2 regions of the Ruegeria sp. YTSC003 genome follow, and region 2 is predicted to be linked to the other one. Evidence: riboswitches for the same ligand, from Rfam matches in the RefSeq annotation. Region 2 holds a riboswitch; the other holds the start of a gene.

Region 1 (7,776 bases), on a different contig from region 2:
GGTAGAGGCCGTTGGCATAGATTGTCGGTCCCAGCCGCCGAATACGCGGCAGGTTGTCGGGGAAAGCGGGGCGCAGATCGACGCCGGTTTCCAACACTTCAGCCTCACCAAAGGCGGGGTTCAGGGCGTAGGCTGCGCTCAGCAACTCAAGCATCGAGCGTGCGGTAATTCGGCTGCTATCCTCGGATTCGATCATTGTCGCGCCCAGCATGTAGACGCCGTCGCCGCGTGGAACGATATACAGCGGCACGCGTGGATGAAGCAGGCGTATAGGCCGGGTCAGTGTCACGTCTGGGCACCGTATCACCAGCATCTCACCCTTCACGCCGCGCAAGTCCTGCAGGTATTCGCGCGCGTGCAGACCTCTGCAATCAATGGCGTTGTCCAATCCCGTCGGAGCGCACGCATGATGGAATTCAACACCGTGATCCTGAAGCTGGTGCGACAGATCCAGCAAGGCCTGACGCGGATCCAAATGGGCTTCCGCAGCAAAGTAGAGACCTTTTTTGAAACCATACAGATCAGGCTCTAATAAGGTTATTTCTCTGTCATCAACTTCAGAAAACCCCTCAGTTCTGCGGGCGAAACGACGCAGATCCGGCAGATCCCGTGGGTTAGCAACAACCAGTGTGCCGCGCCTGTGGACCTGAGTGCGTTTGGCCCACCAGTCGATTGCCAATTGCCCCAGACGCAGGACAGGTTCCTCGGCGTTTTCATACTCGCACCAAGGTGCCAACATTCCGCCCGCCCACCAGGAGCAGCCATGCGGCCCAGGTGCACCACCGGGATCAAACACCTGAACCTTGGCCCCGCGCGCGACAAGTTCGGAAGCAACGGCCAACCCGGCCACACCTGCCCCTATGATCGACCAGACGGTCACGCGGGCCAAACCTGATGGAAGTGATGAACAGGCCCGTGACCTTGTCCGATTTTTAGAGCATCAGCCTGAGCGATGGCGCCTTGCAGATAGTCATGTGCTTGCGCCACGGCCTGGGGCAGCGAAAGGCCCTTAGCCAACCCGGCCGCTATGGATGAGGACAGCGTGCACCCGGTTCCGTGGGTGTTGCGGGTCTGTTGGCGCGGCGCTTGAAACTGAGCAATCACGCCCGAATGTGAGATCAATATGTCATGGCAGATGTCACCCTTGCCGTGACCGCCCTTCATCAGAACCGCACCAGCGCCAAGTGCACACAGATCTTGCCCTTGTGCGATCATCTGTTCGAGGCTGTCCTCAGACTCAGAGCCCAGCAGGCAGGCTGCTTCGGGCAGGTTTGGCGTTAACACCGTCGCGCGCGGCAACAATACGTCGCGCAGGGTTTGCACCGCCTCTTCTGCCAGCAAGGCATCGCCGGATTTCGCGATCATGACCGGATCCAAAACTACCGGCCCATCAAATTCGGCGATACTATCTGCGACACGTTGGATGATCTGAGGGGTCGCCAGCATTCCGATCTTGATCGCACCAACATCCAGGTCGGTCAGAACAGCCTCGATCTGGGCTACAATTACGTCCAGAGGGATGCCATGCACCGCCGTAACTGCGCGAGTATTCTGCGCCGTCACTGCGGTAATCACGCTGGCCCCGTAAACGCCAAGCGCGGACATCGCCTTGAGGTCAGCCTGAATTCCAGCCCCTCCGCCGCTGTCAGATCCTGCGATTGTTAAGGCAATGGGTGCCATGTCGTTGCTCCGGTTCAAAATGGGCAACGGGCATGGAAAACGTCTAAACACTAAAAGACCGTTCCCTACGCCGGTATTGCCCGGATCAGGTTCGATGGGTTAGCGCATTCACGCCTCTCAGCCCCCAAACAGGGCACCCCAACGGTTGGGGCGACACTCTCAGGGGATGGCGGGGGAATCAAGGGCCAATTTTGGTGCAGATTACGGTCAATCTGGACTTATGAAATGCAAAAGCCGGCCTCAACGGACCGGCTTCTGTTTGATGTTCAGGTGTGCAGGTTCAGCCCTTCATACCGTCCCAAAATGACTTGACGGACGAGAAAAAGCTTTTTGATTCCGGATGGTTATCTTCGCCCAGATCGTCGAACTCACGCAGCAGCTCTTTTTGACGGCTGGTCAGATTGACCGGGGTTTCGACGGCCAGTTCGATGAACATATCGCCAACGCCACCGCCGCGAAGGGCGGGCATGCCTTTGCTGCGCAAGCGCATCTGACGTCCTGACTGGCTGCCAGCCGGAATTTGCACGCGACCCCGGCCACCGTCGATAGTGGGCACTTCGATCGAACCGCCCAGCGCTGCCTTGGCCATGCTGACCGGAACACGGCAATACAGGTTTACGCTGTCGCGCTCGAACAGCTTGTGGTCCGAAACTTCGACAAAAATATACAGGTCGCCCGGGGGGCCACCGCGCATCCCGGCCTCACCTTCGCCCGCAAGACGGATGCGTGTGCCGGTTTCGACACCGGCCGGAATGTTGACCGACAGCGCGCGTTCTTTTTCGACGCGCCCGGCGCCGCCGCATGATTTACAGGGGTTCTTGATAATTTGACCCAGACCCGAACAAGTCGGGCACGACCGTTCAACTGTGAAAAAGCCCTGTTGCGCCCGCACTTTCCCCATGCCCGAACAGGTCGGGCAGGTTGTGGGCTCAACCCCGCCTTCCGCACCCGAGCCGTCACAGGCCGAGCAGGCCACGGCAGCAGGCACGTTGATCGTCTTTTGCAGGCCAGAGAATGCTTCTTCCAGGCTTACACGCAGGTTGTAACGCAGGTCTGACCCGCGCGCGGCCCGTCGACCACCCCCGGTAGCACCGCGCTGACCACCCATAAAATCGCCGAACAGGTCATCGAACACGTCCGAGAAGGCACTGGAGAAATCGCCCTGTCCGCCAAATCCGCCGCCGGGACGGCCACCGCCGCCCATACCGTTTTCAAACGCGGCATGACCAAAACGGTCATACGCGGCCTTTTTTTCGGCATCGCGCAAGACGTCGTAAGCTTCGTTCGCTTCTTTGAACTGAGCCTCGGAATCCGGGTTGTCCTTGTTGCGGTCGGGATGCAATTCCTTGGCTTTCGTGCGAAAGCCCTTCTTGATCTCGTCCGCTGATGCGCCCTTGGACACGCCGAGCACATCATAGTAGTCGCGTTTTGACATCAGTATTTCCTTCTGCCGCAACGTAATCGGGCCGGCCCGGTGACCGGACCGGCCCGAATTGGCCCGGTTTCCCGTTACTTACGCTTTTCGTCGTCAAGATCTTCGAATTCGGCATCGACGATATCGTCTTCACCAGCCGGAGCGGCATCCGCCGCCGCAGGCTCATCCTCGGTCTCTTCAGACTGCGCCTTGTAGATGGCTTCGCCCAGCTTCATGGCGGCTTCGGTCACGTTCTGAATGCCTGACTTGATCTTGTCGGCATTCTCGGTTTCCAGCTCGTCCTTCAGCGCGACAATCGCCAGCTCGATAGCTTCGATGGTGGTCGGGTCGACCTTGTCGGCATGCTCTTCCATCGACTTCTCGGTCGAGTGGATGAGGCTTTCCGCCTGGTTCTTCGCCTCGATCAGCTCGCGGCGTTCCTTGTCCGCCTCGGCGTTCTCTTCGGCGTCCTTGACCATCTTGTCGATATCTTCATCCGACAGACCACCCGATGCCTGGATGGTGATCTTCTGCTCTTTGCCGGTGCCTTTGTCTTTGGCCGAAACCGAGACAATGCCGTTGGCGTCGATGTCAAAAGTCACCTCGATCTGAGGCATGCCACGCGGTGCGGGCGGAATATCTTCAAGATTGAACTGACCCAGGATCTTGTTGTCCGCAGCCATTTCGCGTTCCCCCTGGAAGCAGCGGATGGTCACAGCGTTCTGGTTGTCCTCGGCAGTCGAGAAGACCTGAGACTTTTTGGTCGGGATCGTGGTGTTGCGGTCGATCAGACGGGTGAACACGCCACCCAGCGTCTCAATCCCCAGCGAAAGCGGGGTTACGTCCAGCAGAACCACATCTTTGACGTCACCCTGCAGAACACCGGCCTGAATGGCGGCGCCCATGGCAACAACTTCGTCCGGGTTCACACCCTTGTGCGGTTCTTTACCGAAGAATTTGGTGACCTCTTCGATCACCTTCGGCATGCGGGTCATACCACCGACCAGAACAACCTCGTCAATGTCGCCCGCCGACAAACCGGCGTCTTTCAATGCGGCCTGACAGGGTTTCATCGACTTCTTGATCAGGTCACCAACCAGCGATTCCAGCTTGGCACGGGTCAGTTTCATGACCATGTGCAGCGGCTGACCATTAGCGCCCATCGAGATGAACGGCTGGTTAATTTCGGTCTGCGAGGTCGAGGACAGCTCGATCTTGGCTTTTTCAGCAGCTTCTTTCAGGCGCTGAAGGGCCATCTTGTCTTGCGACAGGTCGACACCGTGTTCCTTTTTGAACTCGTCCGCCAGGTAGTTGACGATGCGCATGTCAAAGTCTTCACCACCCAGGAAGGTGTCACCATTGGTCGATTTGACCTCGAACAGCCCGTCGTCGATTTCCAGAATGGTCACGTCGAACGTACCACCACCAAGGTCATAAACCGCGATGGTTTGGGTTTCTTCTTTGTCCAGGCCATAGGCCAGCGCGGCGGCTGTCGGTTCGTTGATGATCCGCAGCACTTCCAGACCGGCGATTTTGCCTGCGTCTTTGGTGGCCTGACGCTGTGCGTCATTGAAATACGCGGGAACGGTGATGACCGCCTGCGTGACTTCTTCACCCAGATAGCTCTCGGCAGTTTCCTTCATCTTGCCCAGAGTGAAGGCCGAAATCTGGCTTGGGGAGTATTTTTCACCGCGGGCTTCCACCCACGCGTCACCGTTGCCGCCATCCACGATGGCGTACGGCACCATTTTCTTGTCCTTCTGGACTTCTGCATCATCCACACGACGACCGATCAGACGCTTGACGCCAAAGATCGTGTTGTCGGGGTTGGTGACCGCCTGACGTTTTGCAGGCTGACCAACCAGACGCTCATCTTCGGTGAAGGCGACGATCGAGGGCGTGGTCCGCGCCCCTTCTGCGTTTTCGATGACCTTCGGCTGAGAGCCGTCCATGATGGCCACACACGAGTTGGTGGTCCCGAGGTCAATACCGATTACTTTTCCCATATGTTCAATCCCTTTCTCTTCAAGGCGATGTCTCGAGGTCCGGACCCGTTATGGCATCCGGCCCCGATCTGGTTTGCGCAACAGCACTACACCATCGCGCGTCCCGGCGTATATAAGGGCGAGATCAGAGGCCTGCAAGCGGTGTAAAAGGCAGGTTTTCGGGAATCTGCGGCCTTTTTGGCAAGGTTTTGGCAAGGATTGGGGAATCTTCAATGGCGCGGCTGCTTTTGCGCGGATTTGACATCAGAAAAACCTATCTGGACGTTGCGGCACAAACGCAACTGATTGAGGCATTGCGCCCGATTCTGAAATCTGCGCCGCTGTTCCGGCCGGTTACGCCTTCGGGCAAGGAAATGTCGGTGCGTATGACCTCGGCCGGGGCGCTTGGCTGGGTCACCGACAAAGGGGGTTACCGATATCAGGCGCAACACCCTAAAGGAACGGTGTGGCCTGACATTCCCGATACGATACTGAGCATATGGCGCAAGCTTGCCAGCACCCAACGCGATCCGGATTGCTGTCTGATCAACTATTACGGCGAAGGTGCGCGTATGGGGCTGCATCAAGACAAGGACGAGGCAGATTTTTCATGGCCTGTCCTGTCCATTTCGCTGGGCGACGATGCCCTTTTTCGCATCGGAAACGAAACCCGGGGCGGCAAGACCGAGTCGATCTGGCTGAACTCCGGCGACGTCGTAGTCATGGGCGGCCCCGCCCGCCTGACCTATCACGGGGTAGACCGCATCCGTTTCGGTTCATCCAAACTGTTGCCCAAAGGTGGACGGATCAACCTGACCTTACGGGTGGCAAACTAGCGGCGCGCGCCCCAACTGGCCGACACATGCTGACGGGTGAAAAAGATACCCAGCAACCCAATCATCAACAAGGCCATTCCAACCCAAATCGCATATTCCCAACTGGTGTTTCGCGGAAAGTAATTGCGAAAGACAAAGCCGCGGCACTGGTCGATTATGTGAAACAACGGGTTCCAGGCAAAGAAGCTCAGCATGAAGCCACCCAGCGCGTTCCCTACAACCATTTTGCCAGAAAAAATCATGTTCAGGCGTCGATAGATTGTACTGAGAATTCCCGTGGTGGTGGGAAACCATGGCGAGATTGCCATAAACACGACGCCCACCGCGCATCCGGTAAACCAGGCCAATATCAACATATAGAACGCGCCACCCGGTTCTTGGATCTCCAATGGCTCAACTGCGACAGTGTAGATGAAAAGGATCACAAGGATCGAGACCAACTGCGTGTAAAGCGACCCAAATGCGGTTGCCAACAGCGCAACCATCATGTTCATCGGAGAGTGCAGCATCATCGGGTTGTTTCCTGTTGCCACGCCAGAGACGGACGAGACGGCTTTGATATGGGTCAGGAACAGAAAGACACCTGACAACAGAAATAGGATAATGTTACCCCTGATCTTGGCGACCCGCGTGCCCAGCATCGACATGATCAGGTAAAACACGGTCACAAGTGCGAGAATTTGCAAGATATTCACAATGATCGCGATCACAGCATTCGAATGTCTGGACCGTATTCCATGCGCCACCGCATGGAAGATAAGCTCGGAAGTCGTGAAAGCGCCGCCCAGAAGGGTCTGATTCCGCTTAAAATAAAACACTCAGTGCACTCTTTCCCGCTGAATTACCTGCAAACTGCCACGAAATTCTTGCCGTTCCGTAACCGGCACAGCATAAGACCCACAAGGATTTCGATCAACAAACTACAGCAACGGAGCATTTTTGTGACCTATGACGCCCTTATTCCCGTAATCAGACGTCTGGCGCTGGAAGCCGGGGACACAATCATGCAGATTTACGAGGCGGATGATTTCGACGTCAAAGTCAAATCCGACGCCAGCCCGGTGACCGAGGCTGATGAGGCAGCCGATGCCTTGATTTCGGCGGGCTTGCGCGCGGCATTCCCGGATATTCTGCTGGTGACCGAAGAACAGGCCGCATCACATTCCGAAAAAGGCGACACATTTCTGATCGTCGATCCGCTGGACGGCACCAAGGAATTCATCAACCGGCGCGGTGATTTCACGGTGAACATCGCATTGGTCGAAAACGGAGTGCCAACTCGGGGCGTTGTGTATGCACCGGCCAAGGGGCGCATGTTCTACACGCAAGCTGACGGTCAATCGGTTGAGGAAACCGGCGCGCTGAACAAGGCACAGGCCGGCGACGTGACCCCGATTTCGGTGTCAGAACCGGACAATTCGGCACTTATGATCGTCGCGTCAAAATCACACCGCGATCAGGCGACCGAAGATTACATCAACAAATATCAGGTCAAGGACAGCAAAAGCGCGGGCTCGTCCCTGAAATTCTGTCTGGTCGCAACAGGGGAAGCGGACCTCTATCCCCGCGTCGGGCGCACGATGGAGTGGGACACCGCCGCAGGTCATGCCGTGTTGGCTGGCGCGGGCGGCAAGGTTGTTCGTTTCGATGATCACTCGTCATTGACCTATGGCAAGGACGGCTATGCAAACCCGTTCTTTATCGCCTACGCTCCGGGCGTTGACCTGAAGGAGGCCTGATGTCTGTTCTGATTGCCATCCCCGCCCGCTATGCCTCAACCCGCTACCCCGGCAAGCCGCTGGTTTTGCTGACCGGGGCAAGCGGCAATGCGATGACCCTGATCGAACGATCCTGGCGCGCT
Region 2 (7,776 bases):
ATTCTGCCGGATGAAAGCATCGCCACGGCTTTCAACATCATCAGGGGCAGCCGGGCACGGTTTCTGCCTGTCGTGGCCGAAGACGGGACTTATGTTGGCGTCTTTACCGCCCCGACGCTGCTGAAACTGATTCTGCCGAAGGCGGCTACAATCGGTCTAAATGATGATGCGTCGCGCGTCGCGATCGACTCGCTCAGCTTCATGAATCTGACGCGGGATGATTTCGAACAACAGATGGAGCGGCTGAAGACCGAAAAGGTTCGCGACAACATGTCGAGGCCCTCGAACATCCCTGTCGCTGCACCTGATACGCCGGTGATGGAAGGTATCTTCCTGATCTACAAATTCAAACGGCACGTGATCCTTGTTGAGCCCGAAACCAACCGTTTCGTTGGCACCGTAAGCGCCAACTCGCTTTTGGATCGCGCACTCAGCTAACCCTATACAAACCGGACTAAAACCTTGGCTACGCATTCGACGTCACACGGAGAGGCCGCTCTCTCTGTTCCACAACTATTGGGCATTGATCCGCTTTGGATCGCGACCGGAATTCTGATTTTGGTGTATGCGGTCCTGATCACCGAAAAGGTTAACCGCGCCATTCTGACGATGCTGGGCGCGTCCCTGATGGTCCTGTTTGGCATCATCAATCAGGAACAGGCCGTGGCGGGTGTGGACGCCAACACTCTGGCACTGCTTATCGGCATGATGGTCATCGTGGGGATCACCAGCAAATGCGGATTGTTCCAATACGTAGCGATCAAGGCCGCAAAAGCGGTGAAAGCCAATCCAACCGGCATCCTCATCATGCTGACGCTGATTACGGCGGTGTTCTCGGCCCTGCTGGACAACGTGACGACCGTTTTGCTGATCGCCCCGATTACGCTGCTGATCACTGAAGCCCTGGAAACGCGTGTGTTCCCGTTCTTTGTCGCCGAGATCCTGGCCTCGAACGTGGGCGGAACAGCGACGCTGATCGGTGACCCACCCAACATCATCATTGGCTCGGCCGCAGGGCTTAGCTTCAACGATTTCGTGGTGAACCTGGCGCCTATCTCGGCCATATGTCTGGTTGTCCTGACCGGCATTATTTACCTTATGAACCGCAAGGAACTGGCCCGCATTCCGAAATCGGCCAGCGATCGGATTATGGGGTTCAACGAATCCGAAGCGGTTACTGATGTAGTCTTGATGATCAAGTCTCTGGCCGTTTTGGCTCTGGTTTTGCTGGGGTTCACGCTGGGGCACAGCTACGGCATTCAGCCGGGTACGTCAGCGTTGGCCGGTGCAGGCCTGTTGATGCTGCTGGCCTATGGCCACCAAAGCGGTGAAGAACAGTCGGAGTCGGTTCACCACATCTTTGGCGAAGTTGAATGGGTCACAATCTTTTTCTTCGGTGGGCTGTTCGTCATCGTTGCCGGTGTCGAACATGTTGGACTGCTGGCATTCTTCGGTGAGAAAGTGCTGGAGCTGACCCAAGGCGACATGATGTGGACCGCGTTCTTCATCTTTTGGGCCTCCGGCATTTTGTCCGCAATCCTCGACAACATTCCTTTCGTGGCAACGATGATCCCTCTGATCGAGTCCACCGCAGACACGTTCGGCGGCAAGGACGCGATTGAACCCCTTTGGTGGTCGCTGGCGCTTGGGGCCTGTCTGGGCGGCAACGGTACACTGTTGGGGGCAAGCGCCAACCTTACGGTGGCTGCTTTTGCGGAAAAGGCCAAGCAGCCCATCGGCTTCATCGCCTTCGCCAAAATTGCATTCCCGATCATGATCCTCACCCTGATGATCGCGAACGTCTATATTTGGCTGCGTTACTTCTGACCTATGGCCCTTTGAACCAAACGTATTACAGGTTCAAAGGGCGTCCGACTCCGGACAGGTTTACTTGCCCGCATGTGACACGCACCGCGCTGAGGCACCGAATTTGGTTGTCTTTCTAGCCAATCCCCCCTAGTGACGGCCTCACCTCGGGGAGCACGGCCTGCCGCGCTGAGATGCTTATCAAGCGAACCCGTAGAACCTGAACCGGCTAGAACCGGCGGAGGGAAGGGTTTCGGTTTCATCCATCCTTGCCCTCTCGCCGCAATGGAGGATGACATGAAACATCTGCTAATTGCTGCGGGACTTCTGAGTGCAACTACGGCCATCGCTGCCGACAAGCCTCAGCTAACCGTTTACACCTATGACAGCTTTGTATCCGATTGGGGCCCCGGCCCGCAGGTCAAAGAAGCCTTTGAGGCAACCTGCGACTGCGAGCTGAACCTCGTGGGCGTCGAAGATGGTGCCGCACTTTTGTCGCGTGTCCGGCTTGAGGGTGAAAACTCTGACGCCGACGTCGTGCTTGGTCTGGATACCAACCTGATTGCAGCGGCCCGGGAAACCGGCCTGTTTGCGCCCAATTCCGTCTCTGCCGACTTCGCGCTGCCGATCGAATGGACCGATGACACGTTCACACCGTATGACTGGGGCTACTTCGCCTTCGTTCACAAAGCGGATGCGACAGCGCCTGCAAACTTCCGGGAACTGGCGGACAGCAACACCAAGATCATCATCCAGGACCCTCGCTCGTCCACACCAGGTCTGGGTCTGCTGATGTGGGTCAAAGCGGCTTATGGTGACGAAGCACCCGAAATCTGGGCAGGTCTTTCCGACAACATCGTGACCGTCACCAAAGGTTGGTCCGAGGCATACGGCCTGTTCCTTGAGGGCGAGTCGGACATGGTTCTCAGTTACACCACATCTCCGGCCTATCACCTGATCGCCGAGGATGACGGCAGCAAGGCCGCGTCCGCTTTTGACGAGGGCAACTATCTGCAAGTTGAGGTTGCGGCAAAGCTGGCCGCGACGGATCAGGCCGAACTGGCGGATCAGTTTTTGCAGTACATGGTCTCGGATGCGTTCCAGCAAATTATTCCGACAACCAACTGGATGTACCCGGCCGTAACCCCGGCAGAAGGTTTGCCTAAAGGGTTTGACACCCTGACAGTGCCGGCAAAGTCGCTGCTGTTCTCTCCCGATGAAGCCGCCGCCGTGCGGGATCAGGCCCTGGCAGAATGGCAGAACGCGCTCAGCCAGTAAGCCTATGGCCCGGTATCGGTGCGGCAGCTCTGGTCGCCGCGCTGATCCTGGGCACTCTTGCGGCGGTTGCACTGCGTGCTGAAACCAGCGGCGGGTTCACTCCCGCCGACTGGGCTGCGCTGCGGTTCACGCTGACCCAAGCCACACTGTCCGCATTGTTCAGCGTGGTGTTGGCCGTGCCGGTTGCGCGGGCTTTGGCACGTCGGAGGTTCCCCGGCCGACGGGCTTTAATTGCGCTTTTGGGCGCGCCCTTCATCCTGCCGGTCATCGTTGCCATTCTGGGTCTGCTGCAAGTCTTTGGCCGGTCGGGATGGATCTCGGACATCCTTGGCATTTTCGGCCTGCCGCCCATACGCATCTACGGCTTGCATGGCGTCGTATTGGCGCATGTGTTCTTCAATCTGCCTCTGGCCACACGCCTTGTGTTGCAAGCCTGGCAGGAAATTCCGGCAGAACGGTTTCGCCTGGCCGCACAACTGGGATGCAACGGCATGGCCATGTTTCGACTGATCGAGATGCCCATGCTGAAACGGACCCTGCCCGGGGTTCTTGCAGTAATCTTCGCCATTTGCCTGACCAGCTTCGCCGTCGCCCTCACCTTGGGCGGAGGACCACGGGCTACAACGATCGAACTGGCGATCTATCAGGCCTTCACCTACGATTTCGACCTGGGCCGCGCCGCCCTGTTATCCGCCCTGCAACTTGCCCTGACAGCTGCGACCGCTTTAGTGGCGCTGAAGTTTTCGCGCGGGGACGGTTTTGGAACAGGCCTTGATCGCGCATTGCGCCGCTGGGACGGGGGTGCGCCGACGATAGATGTATTCTGGATCGTCGCAGCGGCCGTCTTTTTGCTACTGCCTTTGGCATCGGTCGTAATTTCGGGAGTTGCCGGGTTGTTTGACATGCCCGCAATCGTTTTTCGTGCCGCGTTGATCTCGGTCCTTGTTGCCGCTGCAAGTACCGCTGTCCTGCTTTTGCTTGCTTTGCCCATGGCCACCGCCGTCGCGAGCGGCCGGCACGGGCTTGTGGAACTCAGTGGCATTTTGGGTTTGGCGGCATCACCACTGGTCATCGGTACGGGCCTGTTCATCCTGATCCGGCCTTTGGCAAATCCGACGACATTGGCTCTGCCTGTCACTGCTTTGGTGAATGCCGCGATGGCCCTGCCCTTTGCTTTACGCATTCTGGTCCCCGCGGCGCGCGACATAACCGCTAGGCACGGACGTCTCGCGCTTTCATTGGATATGACAAAATGGACGTTTTTCACGCGCATCTTGCTACCGCGCATGCGTCCACAGATCGGTTTCGCCGCTGGTCTTGGGGCGGCTCTGTCAATGGGTGATCTGGGCGTGATCGCACTGTTCGCCGATCCGCAGATCGCGACCCTGCCCTTGCAAATCTACCGCTTGATGGGTGCCTATCAGATGCAGGCGGCTGCCGGCGGGGCATTACTGCTGTTGCTGCTGTCCATGGGCGCATTCTGGCTATTGGACCGAGGAGGGCGCTCGCATGCTGAAGCTTGACGACTGCGTGATTGAAAACGGGAATTTCACCCTAAACGCCGATATCCAGATCGAGGTTGGCAACAGCATTGCCATTGTCGGCCCCTCCGGGGCGGGCAAGTCCACATTGTTGGAGACTATCGCTGGATTTCGGGATCTGAAAAAGGGTCAGATCTTTTGGGGTGGTCAGCAGATTTCCAACTTGCATCCCGGCAAGCGCCCTATGGCGATGCTGTTTCAAGACGGAAACCTGTTTCCGCATCTGACGGCTGAACAAAACATCGCCCTGGGCCTGCGCCCAAACGGTCGGTTGTCCGAAGACGAGGATGCACAGGTTCAGTCCGCTCTGGGCCGGGTTTCTTTGCATGGTATGGGCGCGCGCAAACCCTCGGAACTGTCCGGAGGACAGCAAAGCCGGGTTGCCCTGGCCCGCGTACTTGTGCAGCGGCGCGAACTGTTGCTTTTGGACGAACCATTTGCGGCCCTTGGGCCAGCCCTAAAGGCCGAAATGCTGGATTTGGTGGCCGATCTGGTAGCCGAAACTCAAACGACCCTGTTGATGGTCAGCCACGACCCGCAGGATGCACGCCGTATTGCCGACCAAACCGTACTTGTTGCAGACGAAACGGTGCATGCCCCCGTTCAGACAGCGGAACTCTTTGACAACCCGCCGCCAAGCCTGCGTGCCTATCTTGGCTAGCGGTGATCCCGCCTCAGAAGTCAACGAGGCGTTGTAACGGGTCGCCAAGCTAAATATCGTTCAAAGATGGTCAACGAAGACAAGCATACGCAGCACACTGGCGTGATCGACAAAAGCGCCCAGGCGCAAAGCAACCGCCAAACAAGGTTGAAAATCCGAATTTCCACTCTGCTGGCGCTGACCATTGGCGGACTGGTGGCAATATCGGCTGGCGCAGTTCTGTTGGTTTCGACTTATGCCAATTTTCAGAACACGACGGAACTGTTGAATACGTCTGCCGCGATGATCGTCGAATCCATCGAAGACGATATCTTCAGCCTGACGACACCGATCGAGGAACTGGCACAATCCCTACAAGAAGACGCAAGCACGGGTGAAGTCGATCTGCACGACACCGATTTTCTGAAAGCCTACTTCAAAGGCGTGGTGGCTTCGGTCCCGTATCTGACAGATCTTGCCATCGTGTATCCTGACGGCAGTCTGTTCATTTCAACACATATCACGGATGTTGAGGGGCCACGTTTAATAACGTCATACGAGCCTCCGGCTGCAGGCACACTTCAGTATCTTAAAGATGTTAAAGGCTATGATGGTTTGTTCTGGAACGAACCCTTCTTTGACCAGGGCCGGACACATATCTCAGCGACTGTACCTGCCTATAAAGACGGTATTTTCCTCGGGGCCGTGCTCGTTTCTTCTACCGTTCACCATTTCTCGGGCCTGGTCGACGAGTTAAGCGGAAAATACGGGGCAACCGGTTTTGTTCTGTACGGTGACAACCGCGTTCTGGCCCATCCCAAATTGCTGAACCTGTCTGCAAACACGTTAAGCTCAAACGCCCCCTTGCATTCGGTCGCAGCACTTGATGACGCGGTCATCTCACAAATGCTGATGCAGCCACCTGAGTTTCAGGGCAACGATGGAACATTTGTCGGATATGTGGTCGAGGCGCTGAACGGAGAACACCTGGTTTTGACAAGCATCGTCAGAGGCTTCGGATCTGAGCCGTGGGTGATCGGGCAGTATTCTCCACTAAGCGATTGGAGCAACCAGTGGTCCCGGCTGAGTGATGCCGCCCTGGTCAGTCTTGGTTTACTGATCGCTTCGGTCATTGCGGCGCTTGTGTTGGCAAGACGATTGGCGGCACCCATTCACAGGTCGACCGAAGAAGCCATCAAAATCAGCGAGCTGAATCTGAACCAAATCGACCACCTGCCCCCCTCTCGGGTCTCTGAACTGAACCTTCAGGCTGTGGCCTTCAACAAGATGCTCGACGGGCTGCGCTGGTTTCAAACTTATTTGCCCCGAACCCTTGTACGGCAAATGCTAAAGACCGGAGACCCTAACCTTGTGTTGCCGCGCGAAGTCGAACTGACCGTCATGTTCGCCGACATCGTGGGGTTCACACCCGCATCCGAGGCCATGACACCACAAGCCACGGCAGCAATGCTGAACCGGCATTTCGAGATCCTGAACCGCTGTATCGAAGCCGAAGGCGGAACGCTCGACAAATACATCGGCGACGCGGCGATGGCGTTCTGGGGCGCCCCTCAGGACCAGACGGATCATGCCGAGCGCGCCTGCCGGGCTGCATTGGCAATCAAGCAATCTCTGGCTGAGGCTGGCGTCGAGTACGGCGTCAAGATCGCGGTGCACACCGGACCGCTGATTGTCGGCAATATCGGGGCCGTCGACAGGATGAATTACACAGTGATCGGCGACACGGTGAACACCTGTGCCCGGATCGAAACCCTGGTAGGCGAACTGCCAAGTGACGAGCAAACCAGGATTTTGATCAGCGATGCCACAGCGCGACTGATCGGCCCGGTTTTTCATCTGATCGACTGCGGCGAATTCACGGTCAAAGGACGTTCAAGGAAAGTGAATGTCTACCGCCTTTGCGATGCAGATAAGACCCTTGGCCCCTCAGCATAACCTGCCAGAAATTCCGGAGGCCACATAAAGGTCACTCGGTGCGCCGCAATTGCTTTGGTGTTTTGCCGTATTCGGCCTTAAATGTCTGGGCAAGCGTAGAGGTTGATGCAAAACCGCAGGCAATGGCGATGTCAATAATCGGCATTTGCGAGTTCGAGACCAGGGTAAACGCTTTTTTTAATCTGATCTTTCTATAAAATTTTCCGGGCGATGTGCTCAAGTGCAGCATAAACTGGCGCTCTAACTGCCGGGTGGATACGCCCACGCGGCGGGCAAGACTGGCCGTTGGCAACGGGTGTTCCGTGTTTTCTTCCATGATGCGGATCGCGTTTTGCAGCCGCTTTTCTAGGAAATTCGGGTTCGCGCTCACGCCTTTGGGTTGCTCTTGCGCGTGGCCCCGAACGTCGTTCAGCATCAATTGACAGGCCAGTTCAGCCCTGTCCTGAGGCTCAAGAACCTCGGCCAGAATGCCGATGATCGCCTCGACGGTATGACCGTGCCCGGCGCAAGTCAGCACCGTTCCATTTCGGGCAACAAGACTTTCAGAAAGCATGG

What was found. A riboswitch is a leader RNA that binds a small molecule or an ion and turns the genes downstream of it on or off. The one in region 2 is predicted to bind thiamine pyrophosphate.
Region 1: linked by a shared signal. The riboswitch ahead of thiD (bifunctional hydroxymethylpyrimidine kinase/phosphomethylpyrimidine kinase) and the one ahead of thiB (thiamine ABC transporter substrate binding subunit) in region 2 are both predicted to bind thiamine pyrophosphate.

What each region holds. Positions count from the first base shown of each region.
Region 1 is NZ_JBXWMK010000009.1:82,200-89,975, reverse strand. It holds gene AC2FFH_RS16680 (FAD-dependent oxidoreductase) at 1-880, opposite strand, end outside; gene thiD (bifunctional hydroxymethylpyrimidine kinase/phosphomethylpyrimidine kinase) at 877-1,680, opposite strand; TPP riboswitch at 1,726-1,831, opposite strand; gene dnaJ (molecular chaperone DnaJ) at 1,961-3,115, opposite strand; gene dnaK (molecular chaperone DnaK) at 3,190-5,100, opposite strand; gene AC2FFH_RS16660 (alpha-ketoglutarate-dependent dioxygenase AlkB family protein) at 5,313-5,915, shown strand; gene AC2FFH_RS16655 (ABC transporter permease) at 5,912-6,733, opposite strand; gene cysQ (3'(2'),5'-bisphosphate nucleotidase CysQ) at 6,857-7,654, shown strand; gene AC2FFH_RS16645 (3-deoxy-manno-octulosonate cytidylyltransferase) at 7,654-7,776, shown strand, end outside.
Region 2 is NZ_JBXWMK010000004.1:60,988-68,763, reverse strand. It holds gene AC2FFH_RS09590 (CBS domain-containing protein) at 1-438, shown strand, start outside; gene AC2FFH_RS09585 (ArsB/NhaD family transporter) at 463-1,827, shown strand; TPP riboswitch at 1,965-2,070, shown strand; gene thiB (thiamine ABC transporter substrate binding subunit) at 2,104-3,084, shown strand; gene AC2FFH_RS09575 (thiamine/thiamine pyrophosphate ABC transporter permease ThiP) at 3,060-4,607, shown strand; gene AC2FFH_RS09570 (thiamine ABC transporter ATP-binding protein) at 4,594-5,286, shown strand; gene AC2FFH_RS09565 (adenylate/guanylate cyclase domain-containing protein) at 5,353-7,221, shown strand; gene AC2FFH_RS09560 (GlxA family transcriptional regulator) at 7,253-7,776, opposite strand, start outside.